One region of the Fulvimonas yonginensis genome, then DNA from elsewhere that is predicted to be linked to it. Evidence: predicted binding sites of a transcription regulator. Region 1 holds the regulator's gene; the other holds the start of a gene.
What was found. The regulator FliA, encoded in region 1, starts transcription of late flagellar genes. The targets are predictions, from matches to a motif close to TAAAGTTTNNCNNNCNNNGGCCGATAA.

Region 1 (8,160 bases):
TGGATTACCCCCGCGAGGCACTGTTCTCCGATGCCCTGCCGGCGCGCGCACTGGGTTTGGCGTTGCGCGAGGCATTGCTGCTGTTCGCGCCGGTGGCCCTCGCCACGCTGCTGGCCACCTTCGCCGCCCCGATGCTGCTGGGCGGAATCCGATTCAGCGGGCAGGCGCTGCAGCCGAAGTTCGACCGGCTCGATCCGGTGGCCGGCCTCGGCCGCCTGTTCTCCATGCGCGGCCTGGTGGAACTGGGCAAGGCGTTGCTCAAGCTGCTGTTCATCGGCACGGCGCTGGCGATGCTGCTCAAGCATTCGGTGGACGAGCTGCAGGCCCTAGGCCGCGCCGACGTGGCGCTCGGCGTGGCGCGTTCGCTGTCGCTGATGGGGCGCTCGGCGCTGCTGTTCGGCGCGCTTCTGGCGCTGATCGGCGGCGCCGACGCGCTGTACCAGAAATTCGACCACGCCAAGCGCCTGCGCATGACCCGGCAGGAACTGAAGGACGAGGCCAAGGAGACCGAGGGCAATCCCGAGCTCAAGGGTCGCATCCGCCAGGTGCAGTTCGAGATGTCGCGCCGGCGCATGATGCAGGAGCTGCCCAGGGCCGACGTGGTGGTGACCAACCCCACCCACTTCGCGGTCGCGCTCAAGTACGACGAGCACGGCGCCGGCGCGCCGCGCGTGATCGCCAAGGGCGTGGACGTGCTGGCCCAGCAGATCCGCCTGGTGGCGGGCAGCCACCGCATTCCGATGGTCGAGGCCCCGCCGCTGGCACGCGCCTTGTATGCCACCACCTCGCTGGGCCGGGAGATCCCGGTCGCCCTGTACGTGGCGGTGGCGCAGGTGCTGGCCTACGTCTACCAGTTGAAGCAGGCGACGGCACGCGGCGACACGCCGCCGCCGGCGCCGCAGCCCGAGGTCGATCCCGACCTGATGGGTCCCTACAAGCTCTGACGAGGAATGCAGATGGCCGCCGTGGGCGCAATGGAGAACCTCAAGCAGCTCGGGCGCCGCGGCGCCGGTGCGCCGGTGGTCATGCTGGCCATGCTGGCGATGGTGATGCTGCCGCTGCCGCCGTTCCTGCTGGACATGCTGTTCAGCTTCAACATCGCGCTGTCGCTGGTCATTCTGCTGGCGGTGATCTACGTCATGCGGCCGCTGGAGTTCGCCGCTTTTCCGACGGTGGTGCTGATGGCGACGCTTTTACGTCTCGCCCTGAACATCGCCTCGACCCGCGTGGTGCTGCTGCACGGCCATGACGGCCCGGGGGCGGCCGGCAAGGTGATCGAGGCGTTCGGCGAGTTCGTGATCGGCGGCAACTTCGCGGTCGGCCTGGTGGTGTTCGCGATCCTGACCATCATCAACTTCGTGGTCGTGACCAAGGGCGCCACCCGCGTGTCTGAAGTGACCGCCCGCTTCACCCTGGACGCGATGCCCGGCAAGCAGATGGCGATCGACGCCGATCTCAACGCCGGCCTGCTGACCCAGGAGCAGGCCCGCGAGCGCCGCCAGGAGGTACGCGAGGAAGCGGACTTCTACGGCTCGATGGACGGTGCCTCGAAGTTCGTCCGTGGCGACGCCACCGCCGGCATCCTGATCCTGTTCATCAACATCGTCGGCGGCTTCTTCGTCGGCATGTTCCAGCATGGCCTGGGCGCCGGCGAATCGGCCAGGACCTACACCCTGCTGACGATCGGCGACGGCCTGGTCGCGCAGGTGCCCGCGCTGATGCTGTCGATCGCCACGGCGGTGATCGTCACCCGCGTGTCCAAGGCGCAGGACATGGGCAAGCAGGTGATCGGCCAGGTGTTCGGCCAGCCGCGCGCGCTGGCCGTGGCCGGCGCGGTGCTGGGCGTGATGGGCCTGATCCCGGGCATGCCGAACATCGCCTTCCTGCTGCTTGGCGGCTGCTGCGGCGGTGCCGCCTGGCTGATGCTCAAGCGCGAGCGCGAGACCCGCGAGAAGCTCGCCGAGACGGTGGCTGAGCCGGCGGTGGCCGCGCCGGTGCCGGCCGAGCGCGTGGAACTCAACTGGGACGACGTGGCCAGCGTCGACCCGCTGGGCCTGGAGGTGGGCTACCGGCTGATCCCGCTGGTGGACACCCACCAGGGTGGCGAGCTGATGGGCCGCATCAAGTCGGTGCGGCGCAAGCTGTCGCAGGAGTTCGGCTTCCTGGTGCCCTCGGTGCACATCCGCGACAACCTGGACCTGGGGCCCAACACCTACCGCATCACCCTGATGGGCGTGCCGATGGGCGAGGCCGAGGTGCACAACGAGCGCCTCCTGGCGATCAACCCCGGCCGCGTGCACGGCCCGCTGCAGGGCATCCAGACGCAGGACCCGGCGTTCGGCCTGGAGGCGGTGTGGATCGAGCAGGGCCAGCGCGAGATGGCGCAGAGCCTGGGCTACACCGTGGTCGACCCGGCCACCGTGGTCGCCACGCATCTCTCGCACATCGTGCAGAGCCACGCGCACGAACTGATCAGCCACCAGGACGTGCAGCAGCTGCTGGACCGTCTGGCGCAGACCGCGCCGAAGCTGGTCGAGGACCTGGTGCCCAAGCGCCTGGCGCTGGGCGTGGTGGTCAAGGTGCTGCAGAACCTGCTGGCCGAGCGGGTGCCGATCCGCAACATGCGCACGATCGTCGAATCCTTGGCGGAGCACGCCGGGCAGAGTCAGGATCCCGGCGTCCTCACCGCCGCCGTGCGCGTGGCCCTGGGCCGGCAGATCGTGCAGGAGATCACCGGCCTGGGTACCGAGGTGCCGGTCATCACGCTGGCGCCGGAACTGGAGCAGATCCTGATGAACTCGCTGTCCGGCGGCGGCGTGGCCGGCGCCGCGGTCGAGCCGGGCCTGGCCGACCGCCTGCAGCAGAGCGTGGCCGACGCCGCGCGCCGCCAGGAAATGAGCGGCGAACCGGCGGTGTTGCTGGTGCCGCCGCAGCTGCGTCCGTGGCTCGCGCGCTTCACCCGCCACGTGGCACAGAACCTGCACGTGCTCGCTTACAACGAGGTGCCTGACAACCGCAGGGTGCGGCTGGTGCAGGCGCTCGGACGGTAAGGCGAGGAGACGGGTTATGGCGTTGTCGAAGCGGGAACGGGAAACGGGGAACGGGGAACGTGCAGTTCGCCGGGCGCGCGCGGGCGCCCGCCTGGCTTGCCTCGGGGATGACGTTCGCCGTGCCCTGTTCGCCGTACCCCGCGTGCGGAGCACGCGCGCATGAAGATCAAGCGTTTCGTGGCGCCGGACATGCGCCAGGCGATGCGCCAGGTGCGCGAGGAGCAGGGCCCGGATGCGGTGATCCTGTCCACCCGCCGGCTGGACGAAGGCATCGAGATCATCGCCGCGGTCGACTACGACGAGGCGCTGGTGCGCGAGGCGGCCCGGCACGGCGTGGCGCCGGCCGCGGCCCCCGCCGCATTGCCGCCCGAACTGCCGCCGCGTGCGGCGGGTCCGGCCGTGCCGCCGCCCCCGCCGTTGCCGCGCGAGCCGCGCGTCGAAACGCCGGCGGCCGCCAATCGTCCGTCGCTCGCGACGCCCGAGGGCGGGGTTGCCGCCGCACCGCGTCCCTCTGCGGCAAGCCCGGGGCGGAGTCCGCCCGCGGCGGTGCCGGGGGAGGGCGAGCAGGAACAGGCACGCCCCCGGCTGCGCGCTGCGCCTGCCGCCGCCGAGCCGGACACCGCGGCCGAGCCCCCGGTGCATCCGCTGATCGAGCGCGCCGCGCAGGACACCGTGCGCATGCGCGCCGAGCTTTCCAGCCTGCGCGAGATGCTGCAGGTGCAGCTCTCCAGCCTGGCCTGGAACGACATGGAACGGCGCCAGCCGCTGCACGCCCGCGTGCTGCGCGAACTGACCCGGCTGGGCATCGAGGCCGACGTGGCCCGCGCGCTGGCCGAGGAGCTGCCGGCGCAGATGACGCCCGAGCAGGCCCGCTACCTGCCGCTGGGCATGCTCAGCCGCGGCCTGGCGGTGAGCGGGCGGGGCCGGTCCGACGAAGGCGGCGTGACCGCGCTGGTCGGGCCGACCGGGGTGGGCAAGACCACCACGCTGGCCAAGCTCGCGGCGCGCGCGGTGGTGCGCCACGGCGCCTCGCAGGTGGCGCTGGTCAGCACCGACCACTACCGCATCGGCGCCGCCGCGCAGCTGGAACACTACGGCCGCCTGCTCGGCGTGCGCGTGTACCCGGCCTACGACGCGCAGAGCCTGCGCCAGGTGCTGGACCTGCTGAAGGGTTGCCATACGGTGCTGGTCGATACCGCCGGCCTGGCCGGCAACGACCCGCGGCTGAAGGAACAACTCGAGGTGCTGGGCGACGCCGGCGGGCTGCGCGCCTGCCTGGTGCTCGCCGCCAATGCGCAGGCGCAGTCGCTGGAGGAGGCGGTGCGCGCCTACCTTCCGCTGAAGCCGCATGCGGCGATCCTGACCAAACTCGACGAGGCGCCGAGCCTCGGCGGGGCGCTGTCGGTGCTGATCCGCCACCGGCTGGCGCTGGACTACACCACCGACGGCCAGCGCGTGCCCGAGGACATCGCAGCGGCCGATGCGCGGCTGCTGGTCTGCCGTGCGGCGCAGGTGCTCAAGGCCGGCGCGCCGGCGGCGGACGAGGCGCTGCTGGCCGAGCGCTTCGGCGCCATGGCGGTGCAGGCATGAGCGGAAGTCTTGCAATGAACCAGGCGTGGGGTTTGAAGGGCATGTTCAACGCGACGACGGGTGGGCGCGACGGCGCGCCCCCCGCACCGCACCGGCCGCACCAGGCGGCCCAGCTCGGCGCCGCGCGCCGCCGTTGCCGCGCGATCGCGGTGGCCGGCGGCAAGGGCGGCGTGGGCAAGACCACCGTGGCGGTCAACCTGGGCATGACGCTGGCCATGACCGGCCGCGACGTGATGCTGCTGGATGCCGACATGGGCCTGGCCAACGTGGACGTGCTGCTGGGCCTGGCGCCCTCGCGCCACCTGGGTCACCTGCTCGACGGCACCGCCACGCTGGAGGAACTGGTGCTGGAGGCCCCGCACGGGCTGAAGGTGATCCCCGGCGGCTCCGGCGCGCGGCGCCTGGCACAGCTGGGCAACGGCGAGCACGCCGCGGTGATCCGCGCCTTCGACGAGCTGCCCCGGCCGCCGGACTACCTGCTGGTCGACACCGCCGCCGGGCTGTCCGACAACGTCGCCATGTTCGCCGCGGCGGCCGACGACGTGGTGCTGGTGGTGTGCGACGAGCCGGCCTCGCTCACCGACGCCTACGCCCTGATCAAGGTGCTGTCGCGCGATTTCGGCGTGCGCCGGTTCCGCTTCGTGGCCAACCTGGTACGCAACGCCGGCGAGGCCCGCGCCCTGCACCAGAAGCTCGCCAAGGTGAGCGACCGCTTCCTGGACGTGGTGCTGGATTTCATGGGTTTCGTGCCGCAGGACGAGCGCCTGCGCCAGGCCATCCGCCGGCAGAGCGCGGTGGTGGACCTGTGGCCGGCGGCGCGGTCGTCGCAGGCATTCAAGCAATTGGCCGGTGCGGTCGATACATGGGAGGAACCCGCGCGCGCCGGCCTGGACCGTATCGCCTTCTTCGGCGGTCAGGCCGTACCGGCAGCGGGGTGGTGAGATGAGCGTGGCATCGGAATATCTCCAACTGCAGCGACAGAGCGCAGAAGAGTTGGTGCGTCAGCACGCGCCACTGGTGCGGCGTATTGCCTATCACCTGATGGGCCGGCTGCCGCCGAGCGTGGACGTCGGCGACCTGATCCAGTCCGGCATGATCGGCCTGCTCGAGGCCGCCCGGCACTACGCCACCGACCGCGCCGCCAGCTTCGAGACCTACGCCGGCATCCGCATCCGCGGCGCCATGCTGGACGAGCTGCGCAAGACCGACTGGACCCCGCGCTCGGTGCACCGCAAGGTGCGCGAGGTGGCCGAGGTGGTGCGCCAGATCGAGATCGAGACCGGCGCCGACGCCGAGGACGCCGAGGTGATCAAGCGCCTGGGCGTGAGCGCGGAGGAGTACCACCAGATCCTCGCCGACGCCGCCAGCGCGCGCCTGCTCAGCCTCACCGCGCCGGACGACGGCGACGGCGCGGCCGCCTTCGACGTGGCCGACCAGACCAGTCTGGGGCCGCAGGAAAGCATCGAGCAGGACGGGCTGCGCCAGGCGCTGATCGACGGCATCTCCAGCCTGCCCGAGCGCGAGCAGCTGGTGATGTCGCTCTACTACGAGCAGGAACTCAACCTGAAGGAAATCGGCGCGGTGCTCGGCGTGACCGAGTCGCGCGTGTGCCAGATCCACGGCCAGGCGATCGTGCGCCTGCGCGCGCGCCTGGGCGACTGGCGCGAGGGCGAGGCTGCGCCGGAGCGCAAGAACAACAAGAAGGGGCGGGCGACGGCCGGCGAGGGCGCACGGCGCTGATCCGCGGCATCCGGATCCCGCCCCGCCACCCGCACCTCATCCCCCGCCCCCAGACGGAGAAAAGCGTTGGACAAGAACATGAAAATCCTGGTGGTCGACGATTTCTCCACCATGCGGCGCATCGTGCGCAACCAGCTGGTGGAGCTGGGTTTCACCAACACGTTGATCCAGGAGGCGGACGACGGCAACAGCGCGCTGACCATGCTGCGCGCGCAGCCGTTCGACCTGGTGGTCACGGACTGGAACATGCCCAACATGACCGGCATCGACCTGCTGCGCACGATCCGCGCCGAGGCGTCGCTGAAAGGGCTGCCGGTGCTGATGGTCACCGCGGAGAACAACCGCGACCAGATCATCGCGGCCGCCCAGGCCGGCGTGAACGGCTACATCGTCAAGCCGTTCAACGCCGCCACCCTGAAGGAAAAGCTGACCAAGATCTTCGAGCGCATCGCCGCGGCAGGGGCAGGGGCATGAGTGCCGCTGCCCTTCCCCTGGTCAGCGCCGAGCAGCTGCCGCCGGAACTGCACGATCTGCTCAACAGTGCCGATGGCGCCGCCTTCGAGCAGGCGCTGGACGCGTTGGTGCGCCAGCGCGAGCAGCACCTGTTCCGCGCGCTGGGCCAGCTCGCGCGCGACCTGCACGACGCGGTACGCCGGCTCGGCAACGATCTGGCGCAGGAGGGCGTGCCCGGCCGCGTGGCCGACGTGCGCAAGCACCTCAACGACGTGCTGGAGATGAGCGCGCAGGCAGCCCATCGCAGCATCGACTTCGCCGAACGGATGAGCCCGGAAGCGGATGCGCTGGCGCAGAACGCCGAGCGCGTGCTCGACGCCGTCGCCGCCGATGCCCCGGCCGCGGCGCTGGCGCGTCAGGCCGGCAGCTTCGCTGCGAGCTGCCGCGACGGCCTCAACGACATGGTGATGGCGCAGTCCTGGCAGGACCTGTCGGGCCAGCGCATCAAGAAGGTGGTCAACTTCATCGAAAGCGTGGAATCCTCGCTACTGGAGCTGGTGCACCTGACCGGCGCGCTGTCCGGACGGGAGCCGCCGCCGGTGGTGGAGAAGATCTCCGGCCAGGACGAGGCGGACCGCCTGCTCAGCGAATTCGGCTTCTGACGGGCGAGGAGAGCCTGCCCATGGATCCCTCGCTGGACAGCGAACTGCGCGACGATTTCCTGGTCGAGGCCGGGGAACTGGTCGAACGGCTGGCCGAGCAGCTGGTCGAGCTGGAAGCGAGCCCGCGGGATGCGGAGCTGCTCAATGCCGTGTTCCGTGCCTTCCATACGGTCAAGGGCGGCGCCGGCTTCCTCGCGCTCGAGCCGATGGTGCAGCTGTGCCACCACGCCGAGGACCTGCTCAACGCCGCCCGCAATGGCGCGCTGGTGCTCGATTCGGCGCAGATGGACGCGTTGCTGGAGGCGCTGGACCTGCTCAACGCGATGATGGAGGCGCTGCGCCGCGGCACGGCCATGGCGATCCCTCCGCCGGCCCTGCTCGGGCGGCTGATGCCCGGCCCCCGGCCTGCGCCCGCACCCGTCGCCGCACCTGCGCCCGCGCCGGCACCCGCCGCGGGCGGCAGCATCGACGACAGCGAGTTCGAGGCCCTGCTGGACACGCTCTACGGCAACGCCGCCCCGGGCACCGTGGCCCCGGCGCCGCTGCCGGCCACCTCCGCCACCATCGACGACGACGAATTCGAGGCGCTGCTGGACAACCTGCACGGCAAGGGCGGCGCACCCGGCGCTTCGGCCGGCAACGGCATCGGCGAGGACGAGTTCGAG
Region 2 (8,160 bases), on a different contig from region 1:
GTCCGACCGCGACCACCGCGTCTACGACAAGATCAAGTCCATCGTCGAGCGCCTGCTGCACGAGTTCGACGACGACATGAGCCTGTTCGAGCGCCTCAACGCCGAACTGCAGGCCTTCCAGGAACAGAGCCGCCGACGCGCCGAACTGGCCGAGCAGCGCGTCGCCGAATCGGCGCGCGGCCGCGAGAAGCTGGAGCTGGCCCGCCGGCGCGCCGCGCGGGAGATTCTCGACCGCATCGGCACGCAGAACCTGCCGCACCTGATCCACGGCGTGCTGGCGCGCGCCTGGGCCAACCACCTGGTGCTGACCATCCTGCGCCAGGGCGAGGACTCGCCCGCCTTTGCCGAGGCACTGCGCTTCGTCGACGAGTTCATCGCCAGCGCGCGGCCGGTGCGCACGCCCGACGACCGGCGCACGCTGCTGCGCATGCTTCCCGGCGTCGAACGGGCGCTGCGCCGCGGCCTGGCCAACGTGGCCTTCCAGGAAAGCGACATCGAGCGCCTGCTCGGCCAGCTGCACGCCTACTACCGCCAGCAGCTCGGCGAACCGGCGCCGGCGACGCCGGAGGATGCGCCGCTGCCCATTCCCGACAGCATCCAGCCGCTGCTGGACGGCGAAGCGGCCGAACCCGTCCCCGAAGCCAGCGAGCCGTCCACCGCGGAAGCCCGTGGCGCCGACGGCGACACCATGGAACGCGTCCGCCAGCTCAAGCCCGGCACCTGGCTCGAGTTCTGCCCGACCGGCGACGCGGTCACCCGCGCCAAGCTGTCGTGGGTGAGCCCGATGAGCGGGCGCTACCTGTTCGTCAACCGCCGCGGCCTGAAGGTGGGCGACTACGCGCCGCATGAACTGGCCGAGGCGCTGGTCGCAGGCAGCGCCCGGATCCTGCCCTCCGAGCCGCTGTTCGATCGCGCGATGGGCGCGATCGTGGACCGGCTCAGCCAGGAAGCCGGCGCCGACGACCTGGCCTGACCCGCCCGCGAACGATCCGCGGGCGTGCGTCCCGCGGGTTCACTCCAGGTGCGCGCGCCGCGCCGCCACCTGCGCCAGCGCCGCCCAGTCCAGCCCCTCGCCGCCGGCGGCCAGCGCCTCGATGAGCGCATCGCGCAACACGCCTGCGAACGGCAGCGGCACCCGCGCGGCCTCGCCGGCGGCCAGCGCCAGGTTGACGTCCTTCAGGCCCAGCGGCAACGCGAAGCCCGGCGGCGCGTAGCGCTCCTCGGCGATCAGCTTGCCGTAGCCCTGGTAGGCCGGCGCGGCGAACAGGGTGCTGGTCATGATCTCCAGGAAATCGGCGGCGGCCACGCCATGCGCGCGGGTGAGCGCGCTGGCCTCGGCCATGCTCTCGATTGCGGCGGCCAGCATGAAGTTGCCGGCGAGCTTGACCACGTTGGCCCGCTCGGGGGCCTCGCCCACCGGCCAGATGCGGCTGCCCAGCGCGTCCAGCAGCGACCGTACCGAGTCGACCACGCTGGGGCGGCCGGCCACCACGATGTTGAGCCTGGCCGCCGCGGCCATGTCCGGTCGACCGAACACCGGCGCCGCGACGTAGCCCAGCCCGCGCTGCGCGTGCGCCTCGGCCAGCTCGCGCGCCAGCGCCACCGAGATGGTCGCGTGGTTGACGTGCACGGTGCCGCGGTCCATGTCGTCGAGCGCGCCGCTCTCGAGGAATACCTCGCGTACCGCCTGGTCGTTGGCCAGCATGCTGTGCACCACGGCGCACTGCATGGCCCTACCGGGCGTGCGGGCGACCTTAGCGCCCAGTGAGGCCAGCGGCTCGGTGGCCGCCTCGGAGCGGTTCCACACGGTGACGGCGTGCCCGGCCGCGAGCAGGTTGCTCGCCATGGCGCTGCCCATGGCACCCAGGCCGATGAATCCGAGGTTCATGCCGTTCTCCGGAAAGTCGTCTGCGGCCACTGTAGCCGGCCGATGGGCAAGAAAGCGTCCCGACGGATGCTCGCGAGCCGCCGCCCCTCCCGTGTAGGAGCGGGAAAGCGTTGGCCTAGGCGACCTCGCCCGCGGCGTGCCCGGACGCCCATGCCCACTGGAAGTTGTAGCCGCCGAGCCAGCCGGTCACGTCGACCACCTCGCCGATGAAGTACAGCCCCGGCACGAGCCTGGATTGCAGGGTGCTGGAGGAAAGCCCGTCGGTATCCACGCCGCCCAGGGTGACCTCCGCGGTTCGGTAGCCCTCGGTGCCGCTGGCGACCAGCGGCCAGGCGTGCAGGCGCGCGCCGATGGCGACCAGTTCGGCCTCGCGGTACTGGCGCATGGGGCGGTTGTCCAGGTGAAGCTCGCCCAGGCGCTGGGCTAGCCGCCTGGGCAACAGGTCGGCCAGCACGGTCTTCAGCTCCGCGGCCGGCCGCGCGGCACGCTGGGCGACCAGCCAGGCGCCGGCCTCCCGGTCGGGCGCCAGATTCAGGCGCAGCTCCCGCCCCGGCTCCCAGTACGAGGAGATCTGCAGGATCGATGGGCCGCTCACCCCGCGATGGGTGAACAGCAGGCCGCCGCGGAAGGACTGCCGCCCGCACTGCACCTGCGCCGGCAGGGCCACCCCGGCCAGGTCCGCATAGTGCTCCAGGTGCTTGCCGCTCAGCGTCAGCGGCACCAGCGCGGCGCGGGTCGGCCGAATGGCGTGACCGAACTGCCGCGCGAGCTCGTAGCCGAAGCCGGTCGCGCCCATGCTGGGGATGGACAGGCCGCCGGTCGCCACCACCACCGCTTCGGCGTGCAGCTCGCCGCGCGAGGTGGCCACGCTGAAACCGGCCTCGCCGTGGCGCACCCGCTGGATGGCGCAGCCGGTTTCCACCCGCACGCCCGCCGCCACGCACTCGTCCAGCAGCATGCGCACGATCTGCTTGGACGACTCGTCGCAGAACAGCTGCCCCAGCTCCTTCTCGTGGTAGGCGATGCGGTGCTTCTCCACCAGCGCGACGAAGTCGGCGGGCGTGTAGCGGGCCAGCGCCGACTTGGCGAAATGCGGATTGGCCGAAAGGTAGTTGGCCGGGCTCGTATCCAGGTTGGTGAAGTTGCAGCGCCCGCCGCCGGACATCAGGATCTTCTTGCCGGGCTTGCTGGCATGGTCGAGCACCAGCACGCGCCGGCCGCGCCGGCCGGCGGTGATGGCGCACATCAGGCCGGCGGCACCGGCGCCGAGGACCAGTACGTCGGTTTTCATCGGTATCAGCGACCCACGGGAGCACGGCGAATCGCGCATTATCGCCGAGCGCGTACACTTTCCCCTCCTTTTGCCGGGCCATTCCATGCCTTCCTTCGACGTCGTCTCCGAAGTGGACAAGCACGAGCTCACCAACGCGGTCGACCAGGCCAACCGTGAGCTGGCCAACCGCTTCGACTTCAAGGGCACCGACGCCACCTTCGAGCTGGACGGCTACGTGATCACCCAGCGGGCGCCCAGCGAGTTCCAGCTGCAGCAGATGCTGGACATCCTGCGCGGCCGGCTGACCTCGCGGAAGATCGACATCCGCGCGCTGGACGTGGCCGCGCCGGAGGTCAACCTGGGCGGCGCGCGGCAGAGGATCTCCGTCAAGCAGGGCATCGAGCAGCCGGTCGCCAAGAAGCTGGTCGCCGAACTGAAGGCGGCCAGGCTCAAGGTCGAGGCGCAGATCAACGGCGAGAAGCTTCGCGTTACCGGCAAGAAGCGCGACGACCTGCAACTGGCCATCGCGCTGCTGCGCAAGTCCACGGTGGAGGTGCCGTTGCAGTTCGACAACTTCCGCGACTGACGGCCCGCCGGGCTAGGAACCCTGGCCGGCCACCACGTTCACGCTCACCGCGATGATGAACACGTTGAAGAAGAACGCGACGATGCCGTGGACCAGCACCATGCGGCGCAGGTAGCGGCTGCTCACCTGCACGTCGGACACCTGGAAAGTCATGCCGACCACCACCGCGAAGTAGGCGAAGTCCCAGTAGTCCGGCGGCTGGCCGCCGGGAAAGTCCAACCCCTCGTGCTGCTTGCCGTAGTCGCCGTAGTAGCCGTGCGCGTAGTGCAGCGCAAACAGCGTGTTGAGGAAGCCCCAGCTGAGCACGATGCTCGCCGCCGCGATGAGGATCGCCGCCAGGCCGCCCGTCTTGCCGGCCTGCAGTTCGGTACCCAGGGCGACCAGCACCACTACCGACAGCGTCACGCCGCTCCACAGGATGCCCCAGCGCCCGGCATCCTGGCGGCGGGCGGTCTCGCGCATGGTCGCGGGCGTGGCGTGACGGAACTCGCGCACCTGCAGTGCGATGAACACCAGGGCGCCGGCGTCGAAGCCGAGCAGGAACGCCGGCGCCGGGTGCATGCCGAGCAGCCAGGCGGCACCGGCGACCAGCAGCAACAGCGTGCCGCCGATCGCCAGCGAGGGCCGCGCGCTCAGCGCGTGCCAGGGCCCGCGGCGCCGCGGGGTACGGGATTCGCTCATGCCTGCCTCCTGCGTCGGACGCTGCGCAGTGTGTGCCGGCGCCGTGGCAGGCACAACGGCCCCGGCTACGCCTGCAGGTCGGCGAATTCGGGGTGCCGGCGCAGCCACGCGGCCGCGTAGGCGCAGGCGGGCACCACCTTCCAGCCGCTGGCGCGGGCCGTCTCCATGGCCGCCTGGGTCAGTGCGGAAGCGATGCCGCGCCCCTCCACGGCCGACGGCACGCCGGTGTGGGTAATGGTCATGACGCTGCCGGCCAGGCGGTAGTCCAGCTCGCAGAGCTGGCCCTCCACCCGGGTCTCGAAGCGCTGCGCACGCGGGTCGTGCCTGATCTCGTAACCCATGCCGTCTCGCCGTGGCGGAAATCGCGGAGCATACGACGGCCACCGGCAAAACACGCGTGAAACGGCGGCCGCTACCCGTTCGCACCGTCTCCATGGGCGCCGCACCACACTGGGCATCCACGTTGGGAGAGCGCCATGAAGAGATCCGCATCCGCCGTCTGGACCGGCGGTCTGAAGGATGGCCAGGGCACGCTGTCGACCGAGACCGGCGTCCTGCGCGAGGCACCCTACGGCTTCCGGTCCCGCTTCGAGGACGGCCCCGGCACCAACCCGGAGGAACTGATCGCCGCGGCCCACGCGGGTTGCTATTCGATGGCCCTGTCGCTGGGCCTGGGCAATGCCGGGCTGACCGCCGAGCGCATCGAGACCCGCGCCCGGGTCACGCTGGACAGGCAGGGCGAAGGCTTCGCCATCACCGCCGTGCATCTGCGCTGCCGCGCCCGCGTGCCCGGCGCCGATACGGCCGCCTTCGACCGCATCGCGCAGGAAACCAAGCAGGGTTGCCCGGTCTCCAAGGTGCTCAGGGCGGAAATCACGCTGGACGCCGCGCTGGAAGACTGAGCGCCGGCCCTACAGGCTGGCCACGACCGAGCTCGGCAGCGGCTCGGGCCGCTGCGGGTCCGGCGCCATCACGCGGTTGCGCCCGGCGCGCTTGGCCGCATAGAGCGCCGCGTCCGCGCGCCGCAGCAGCCCTGTCACGTCGCGCTCCCCCGGCAAGGCGGCGGCGGCGCCGATCGATACCGTCAACTGCAGCATGTGGCCGTCGATCGCCAGCGGCGTGGTCTCCACCGTCGCGCGGATGCGTTCGGCCAGCACCATCACCTGCTCCTGCGAGCTGTCCGGCGCCAGCACCACGAACTCCTCGCCGCCGATGCGGCCGATGACGTTGCCCGCGCGCAGCGTGCGGCGGATGCTTTCCACCAGCGCCAGCAGCACCTTGTCCCCGCCGCCGTGGCCGAAGCGGTCGTTGACGCTCTTGAAGTGGTCCGCATCGATCATCAGTACGCCCAGCGGACGGCCCATCCTGGCCGCGTGCGCCAGCATCTGCGTCGCCGCTTCGCTGAGCGCCAGCCGGTTCTTCACGCCGGTCAGCGGATCGACCCGCGCCAGCAGGTGCATCTCGCGCTGGAGCACCTCGCTGTACAGCAGCAGGAAGCCGATGCTCAGGAACAGCGGCTGCATGCCCGAAAGCAGGACATAGAGGTAGTTGACCGTGTCGGGCTGGACGATGCCGGTGGGCGGGTTGAGGTCGAACCACAGCCGGCCGCAGCGCCACGCCAGCAGCAAGGCGGACAGCACGCACAAGGCCAGCAGGACCAGCCGCGCCCGCGAGCGGCGCCGCACCTCGCCGTTCAGCAACGCGTGCATGCGCAGGCCGATGTCGGCCAGGATCGCGATCGAGCCCCACAGCACGCGCAGGCGGTAGTCCTCCTGCACCACGCCGAACCAGCCGACCCCGAGCCAGCCGACCACGCCGATCGCCAGCGCTGCCCGCCAGTACAACGGCACGCCGAGCAGCATGCGCAGGGCGATCACCGACATGCCCTGCGCCAGCAGGTTGAGCGCGTTGCCTCCCAGCACCAGCTGCGCGGGGTGCATCCACGCCTGCATCGCCAGCATCCACCAGCCGCCGGACTCCACCGCGAGGGCCGCGGCGCGCAGCTTGAGGCTGGTGCGGGCCGGTCCGGGGCTGCCCTGGGTCCCTACCCACAGCATGGCCGCCAAGGCCAGCGACTGGATGGCGGCAATCAGCGACAGCGTTTCGATGTGCATGGGCATGCTGGGCTCTCCCCGCGCCCGAACGTGACGGCCGGTTCCGGAAGCCTTGCTGGCGGCGGATCCGTCGTCCTCGCCCGTCGTATCGGCGCTGGCAAGCACGACTTTAACGTTGACAGGCCGCGCAAGTCCGTTACTTTCCACGCAAAATTATGAATGGACGCGCCATGGCTTCGCTCATTCCCACCCGCAACAGCTGCCTGCCGCGCATGACAGCCGGCGAGAAGCGCTTCTCCGAGCGACTGGAGCAGAAGCTGGAGGACGACTACCTGCTCTGGTACGACGTGCCGGTGGGCCTGAAGCAGCGCCGGCCGGACTTCGTGGTGTTCCACCCGCGCCGGGGCCTGCTGGTGCTGGAAGTGAAGGACTGGAAGGCCGAGACCATCCGGCATGCGGACAGCACCCAGTTCACCCTGGTCACCGAGCGCGGCCTGGTCAAGGAGAACCACCCGCTGCTGCAGGCACGCGCCTATGCGCTGGAGATCGGCGTGGTGCTCGAGCGCGATCCGGCGCTGCGCTTCCCGCCGGGGCATCGCCATGCCGGCAAGCTGATCATGCCCTGGGCCTGGGGCGTGGTGCTGTCCAACATCAGCCGCAAGCAGTTCGAGGAAGGCGGGCTGGACGCGGTGATCCCGCCGCACCTGGCGCTGTGCCGCGACGAGTTCTACGAGTCGGTTGACGCCGAGGATTTCCAGGAGCGGCTGTGGGCGATGTTCCCGCAGGTGTTCCCGGTGGCGCTCACGCTGCCGCAGATCGATCGCGTGCGCTGGCACCTGTTTCCCGAACTGCGGGTCGAGCCGGGCAGCGGCCAGTTCGGCCTGTTCGGACCGACCGACGCGGCGATACGCCCGCTTCAGATCCCCGAGCTGGTCAAGGTGATGGACGCCCAGCAGGAGCAGCTGGCGCGTTCGCTCGGCGACGAGCACCGCATCATCCACGGCGTGGCGGGCTCCGGAAAGACCATGATCCTGGGCTTCCGCGCCATGCAGTTGGCGCGCGTGATGAACCGGCCGATCCTGGTGCTCTGCTATAACAAGACGCTCGCCGCGCGACTGGAGCAACTGATCGGCGAGCGCGGCCTGGCCGAGAAGGTGCAGGTCTACAACTTCCACAAGTGGTGCCACAAGATGCTCACGGCCTACCACGTGGAGCTCCCCCCGAAGGGCAGCGACGACTTCTTCGGGCAGATGGTCGAGCGGGTGATCGCCGGCGTCGATCGCGGCCAGATACCCCGCTTCCAGTACGGTGCCGTGCTGGTCGACGAGGGCCACGACTTCGAGCCGGACTGGTACAAGCTGATCGTGCAGATGATCGACCCGGCGACCAACTCGTTGCTGGTGCTCTACGACGACGCGCAGAACATCTACGGCAAGGCCGACCGGCGCAAGGTGAGCTGGAAGAGCCTGGGTATCCAGGCGCAGGGGCGCACCACCATCCTCAAGCTCAACTACCGCAACACGCTGGAGATCCTCGCGGTGGCGCGCGGCTTCGCCAACGAGCTGCTCATCGAGCGCGCCGAGGACGAGGACGGCGTGCCGCTGATCGCACCGGAGAGCGCCGGCCGGCGCGGCCCGGTGCCGGAGCTGATCCGGGTCGATACCGCACCCGCCCAGCT

Region 2: a site for FliA is predicted at 6,628-6,654, ahead of WAT24_RS05865 (GGDEF domain-containing protein). Genes of this name have one in related genera too.

What each region holds. Positions count from the first base shown of each region.
Region 1 covers NZ_JBBBNY010000002.1:229,089-237,248, forward strand. The annotation lists gene flhB (flagellar biosynthesis protein FlhB) at 1-944, shown strand, start outside; gene flhA (flagellar biosynthesis protein FlhA) at 957-3,050, shown strand; gene flhF (flagellar biosynthesis GTPase FlhF) at 3,210-4,640, shown strand; gene WAT24_RS04190 (MinD/ParA family protein) at 4,637-5,581, shown strand; gene WAT24_RS04195 (RNA polymerase sigma factor FliA) at 5,583-6,380, shown strand; gene cheY (chemotaxis response regulator CheY) at 6,447-6,854, shown strand; gene WAT24_RS04205 (protein phosphatase CheZ) at 6,851-7,495, shown strand; gene WAT24_RS04210 (chemotaxis protein CheA) at 7,516-8,160, shown strand, end outside.
Region 2 covers NZ_JBBBNY010000003.1:18,666-26,825, forward strand. The annotation lists gene WAT24_RS05830 (DUF1631 domain-containing protein) at 1-973, shown strand, start outside; gene WAT24_RS05835 (NAD(P)-dependent oxidoreductase) at 1,013-1,888, opposite strand; gene WAT24_RS05840 (BaiN/RdsA family NAD(P)/FAD-dependent oxidoreductase) at 2,004-3,179, opposite strand; gene WAT24_RS05845 (YajQ family cyclic di-GMP-binding protein) at 3,265-3,747, shown strand; gene WAT24_RS05850 (DUF1345 domain-containing protein) at 3,760-4,428, opposite strand; gene WAT24_RS05855 (GNAT family N-acetyltransferase) at 4,494-4,769, opposite strand; gene WAT24_RS05860 (OsmC family protein) at 4,905-5,330, shown strand; gene WAT24_RS05865 (GGDEF domain-containing protein) at 5,340-6,548, opposite strand; gene WAT24_RS05870 (3'-5' exonuclease) at 6,713-8,160, shown strand, end outside.